2 regions of the Arsenicicoccus sp. UBA2120 genome follow, and region 2 is predicted to be linked to the other one. Evidence: riboswitches for the same ligand, from Rfam matches in the RefSeq annotation. Region 2 holds a riboswitch; the other holds the start of a gene.
The links. Region 2 has a riboswitch for FMN ahead of B2P18_RS07820 (ABC transporter permease). Riboswitches for the same ligand answer to the same signal wherever they lie in the genome.

Region 1 (2,441 bases), on a different contig from region 2:
CGCCCGCAGGGCGTCCTGGATGGGTGGCTCGAGGAACATCACTGTCCTCCTGGGTGATCGACGCGATGGTGCACCGGTTGGGGCCGGAGGGTGATCCGGACGTCGCCGTCGAGGACGGCCACGTCGGTGGTCGTGAGGCGGTGCGCGTCGGCGATGGTGGCGACCCCGAGATCCCCCACCGCGGCCGCGCCGGCGCCGAGCAGCGCGGGTGCGACATACGCCACGACCCGGTCGACCACCCCGGCCCGCAGCCAGGCGGCGGCCGTCGTGGGGCCGCCCTCGAGCCACACGTGACGGACGTCCAGCTCGTGCAGGGTGGCGAGGACCAGGTGCGGGTCGCGCTCGCGGACGAGCAGGCTCGGGGCGCCGTCGTCGAGCACCCGGGCCGTGGGCGGTATGTCGCGACGGCCCACCACCACGCGCACCGGCTGCCGCTCGTGGTGGGACCCGTCGGCGTCGCGCACCGTCAGGCGGGGATCGTCGGCGAGCACGGTGCCGGTGCCGACCACGACCGCTCCGGCGGTGGCTCGCAGCCGGTGCACGTCGGCGCGGGCCGCAGGGCCGGTGATCCACTGGCTGCTGCCGTCGCTCGCCGCCGAGCGGCCGTCGATCGTGGCGGCGAGCTTCCAGGTGACGAAGGGCCGGCCGTGGGTCACGGCGTGCACGAAGGCCTCGACCAGCGTGGCGGCCCCCTCGACCGGCACCAGGTCGCACCGGACACCGGCCGCGCGGAGGGTGTCGGCGCCCCCGACGGCCACGGGGTTGGGGTCGGGCAGGGCATAGGCGACTCGTCGGACCCCCGCCTCGACCAGGGCCTCGGCGCACGGGCCCGTGCGTCCGGTGTGGTTGCAGGGCTCCAGCGAGACGTAGGCGGTGCCGCCGCGGACGTCGTGGCCTCCGGCCCTGGCCTGGGCGAGCGCGGCCAGCTCGGCGTGCGGCGTGCCGGCGCCGCGGTGCCAGCCCTCGCCGACGACCTCGCCGTCGCTGCCCAGCAGGACGCAGCCGACGCGCGGGTTGGCGTCAGCCGCCGGGCCGTTGGCGGCCAGGGCTACGGCGCGGTGCAGGAGCACGAGGTCGCGCTCGCGCTGCTCACGGTCTCCGTGGCTGTGCTGCTCGTCGTGCTGGTCGTGTCTGTCGTGCTCGGCGTGCTTGTGGTGGTGGCCGTGTCGGTCGTGCTCGCCCCGGTCGTCGTCGGCGGCGGTCTGGCCGGTCATCTCGTCCCTCTCGCTCGCTGCTGGTGCGCGAGCTCCGGGGAATGACGGCGACGGACACCCTGGCCGGCCGGGCCGACATACGGCCTGCCGCAGGGTGCCCTGCGTCGAGGCACCCTCTCGGGCACCTCTCGTGCTGACTCCCATCCGGACTTTCACCGTCGGTCCTGGAGTTCCACCAGGTCAACCGCCCACCTCGAGAGGTGGTCGGGTCGCGGACTGTCACCGCCGGCTCGGAATTGCACCGACCCCGGAGCACGTGCCGCCGACTATGCCACAACGGCCTGTGGGCCCACCTCGACGTCCGTCGCAGCCTCGGAGGGGCGGGTCACGGTGCGCCTCGGATTCGCCGCCCTCGCCCGGGGCCTGCACGGCACGCGACATCGACCGGGCTGCACCGGCTCTGACCTGCGGAAACACCTATCCAGACCCTTCCCTCGACCGGCCTCCGGCGGTATCCTAGGACCAGGTCCCACGGTGGGGCGTTGAGGTTGGGGAAGGGGCGGTTAACATGATCATCGACACCCGCTCTCTCGGTCTGCCCGACGTGATCGTCGAGGCGTTGGAGACGATCCTGGTCGCCACCACCGACACACCCCCTGGAGCCGAGCCGCGCCCTGACTCAGAGGTGCTGGAACAGCTGGCCCTGGCTCGCGTGGTGGCTGTCCAACGCCTGACCGGACACCTGCACGCCCTGGCCATCTCCGCCCACGCGGAGCTGCAGGACAGCATCGCCACCGAGCTGGGCGCGCTCGCGGGTCCCGACCCGTGCCCGAGCCGCGCCGCCAAGGCCGTCGCGGAGGGCCATCGGGTGGCCAACGCCGAGATCGTCACCGCCACAGGCCTGGCCTTGCACGAGGTGCAGCGGCGCTCGCGCCTGGCCGCCTCGCCACGCGAGTTCCTGGGGGCGCTGCTGAGTGCGCTGACCCATGGCCGCACCACCCTCGAACGCGCCACCGCGGTCCGCGACGACACGGCCGCCCTGCCCGACGAGGCGGCGGAGCGTGTCCTCGACCGGGTCCTCGCGCCCAAGCACGGACACGCCCCCGACGACCTCTCGCCCGAGGCGACGTTGAGCCACGCGCGCTTCCTGCGCCGGCTGCGCGAGCGGGTGGTCCACGAGACGGCACGGGTGCGCACCGCCGATGAGGAGCGCACCCGGCGCCTCGAGGAGCGTGACGTGTGGAGCCGGGTCGACGACCACGGCGTGGCCCAGCTCGGCCTCTCCGG
Region 2 (2,441 bases):
GGACGGTCGCGCGAGTATGCCGAGCAGTGCGCCGGCCTCGGCGTCTCGGCCGTGCGCTTCGTGGCGACCTCGGCCGCCCGCGACGCCGGCAACGCGGAAGACTTCGCGGCCGGGGTGAGAGCCGCCTTCGCCGAGCACGGGCACGACGGCGTCGTCCCCGAGGTGATCAGCGGCGACGAGGAGGCCGAGCTGTCCTTCCTCGGCGCGACGGGTGACCTGGTGGCGGCCGGCATCCCCGGCCCCTACCTCGTCGTCGACCTCGGCGGCGGGTCCACCGAGCTGGTGCGCGGGACGGCTGAGGGTGTCGTCGAGGCGGCCCGGTCGGTCGACATGGGGTGCGTGCGGCACGCCGAGCGCTACCTGCACCACGACCCGCCGACGGCCGACGAGCTCGCCGCCGCCCTGGCGGAGGTCGACCGGCAGCTCGACCTGGCCTGCAGCACGGTCGAGCTCACCGGCGTGCGCACGCTGGTCGGCGTCGCCGGCACCGTGACGACGGTGACCGCGCACGCGATGGGGCTCGCGGCATACGACCCCGAGGTCATCCACCTGTCCCGGCTCCCGGCCGACGTGGTCCGCGCCGCCTGCGCGGACCTGGTGCGCCTGGACCGACCGAGCCGAGCGGCGCTGCCGTTCATGCACCCGGGCCGCGTCGACGTCATCGGGCCCGGGGCCCTGATCTGGGGCCGGATCGTCGAGCGCGTCGTGGGGGCGGGCGCCGACGACCTCGTCGTCTCCTCCGAGCACGACATCCTCGACGGCGTCTGCCTGCGCCTGGCGGGTTCGGTCGACTGACCGAGGGAGGCCGGCCACGGGCCTACACTGGGGGGAGCACGTGCTCCGGGGTCGGTGCAATTCCGAGCCGGCGGTGACAGTCCGCGACCCGACCACCTCTCGAGGTGGGCGGTTGACCTGGTGGAACTCCAGGACCGACGGTGAAAGTCCGGATGGGAGGCAGCACGCGGCGCCTCGTCGGCGCCCGCTCCGGTCGTCGCGACCGGGTCGGAGCCGCACCTGGCGCACGTCCGTCGACCGACGGTGACCCCGGCGCAGCCACGCAGCAACGGCACGGGAGTCGACCGGAGGTGAGGATGTCCCGACACGCGAGGCACACCTGGCTGGCGCCCCTGGCGCTCGGCGCGGTCCTGCTCGCCGTCTGGGAGCTGGTCGCCGCCTATGGCGGTCTGCCCGCCTTCCTGCTGCCCGGCCCGGTCGACGTCGCGACGCGGCTGGTGGGCATGCTCGGTGGACCCGTGGTGTGGCCCTATGTCGCGCTCACCCTCGCCGAGGCGCTCGGGGGCTGCGCGCTCGGCGCGGCCGTCGCCCTGCCGCTGGCCGTGCTGATCCACCGCTCGCGCTGGGTCGGCGCCGCCGTCACCCCCTTCCTCGGCGCCACCCAGGCGATCCCCGCCATCGCGCTCGCGCCGCTGCTGGTGCTCTGGGTCGGCTACGGCCTGACCGCGATCGTGGCGCTGTGCTCGCTCATGGTGTTCTTTCCCATCCTCATCTCCTCGGTCGTCGGCCTCACCCACGTGCCGCACGAGGTGGTCGACGCCGCCCGGATCGACGGCGCCGGCAGCTGGGACCTGCTGCGACACGTCGAGGCACCCCTGGCGCTCCCCAACGTCCTCGCCGGGCTGCGCAACGGCTTCACCCTGTCGGTGACCGGGGCGGTCGTGGGCGAGATGGTCATGGGCGGCGAGGGACTCGGCACCCTGCTCACCCTGCAGCGCGACGCCGTCGACACCGCCGGGATGGTCGCCGTGATCGTCATGCTGTGCGCCATCGCGGCCTCGGCATACACCCTGCTCCTGGTCGTCGAGCGACGCTCCTCGATCGTCGCCGACGTCCGCGAGACCCCGCGCGGCTGACCTCGAACCGTCCCCACCCCCCATCAGCCACCCCCCGCAGCACCCCTCGAGAGGACCACTCCCCGTGACCATCACCCGCCGATCCCTGCTCACCGCCGCCGGACTCACCTCGGTGCTGGCGCTGGCCGCGTGCGGCGGCGGCAGCGGCAGCGGCAGCGATCAGGTGGTCCGGTCGTCCACCGCTGCCACCCCCGCCGGCAGCAGCGCCGGGGGTGACAAGGCCACGGTGGGACTGACCTACATCCCCAACATCCAGTTCGCACCGTTCTACGTGGGGATCGAGCAGGGCTACTTCCGCAAGCGGGGGGCCGACGTGACGGTCCGGCACCACGGCGCGCAGGAGGGGCTGTTCACCGCGATCGCCTCCGGGCAGGAGGACCTCGTGATCGCGGGGGGCGACGAGATGGTCGAGGCGCGGGCCAAGGGCCTGGACCTCGTCGCGGTCGCCTCCTACTACCGGCGGTACCCCGTCGAGCTGATCGTCCCGGCCGACTCCCCGATCAAGACTCCGGCCGACCTCAAGGGCCGGTCCCTCGGGGTGCCCGGGCGGTATGGCGAGAGCTGGCTCGG

Region 1: it holds a riboswitch for FMN, as region 2 does, so the genes downstream of both, ribD (bifunctional diaminohydroxyphosphoribosylaminopyrimidine deaminase/5-amino-6-(5-phosphoribosylamino)uracil reductase RibD) here and B2P18_RS07820 (ABC transporter permease) in region 2, are expected to answer to the same signal.

The regions. Positions count from the first base shown of each region.
Region 1 is NZ_DCYC01000031.1:5,324-7,764, reverse strand. It holds gene ribB (3,4-dihydroxy-2-butanone-4-phosphate synthase) at 1-39, opposite strand, end outside; gene ribD (bifunctional diaminohydroxyphosphoribosylaminopyrimidine deaminase/5-amino-6-(5-phosphoribosylamino)uracil reductase RibD) at 39-1,214, opposite strand; FMN riboswitch at 1,341-1,474, opposite strand; gene B2P18_RS03985 (DUF222 domain-containing protein) at 1,723-2,441, shown strand, end outside.
Region 2 is NZ_DCYC01000054.1:22,552-24,992, forward strand. It holds gene B2P18_RS07815 (Ppx/GppA phosphatase family protein) at 1-795, shown strand, start outside; FMN riboswitch at 833-964, shown strand; gene B2P18_RS07820 (ABC transporter permease) at 1,092-1,871, shown strand; gene B2P18_RS07825 (ABC transporter substrate-binding protein) at 1,936-2,441, shown strand, end outside.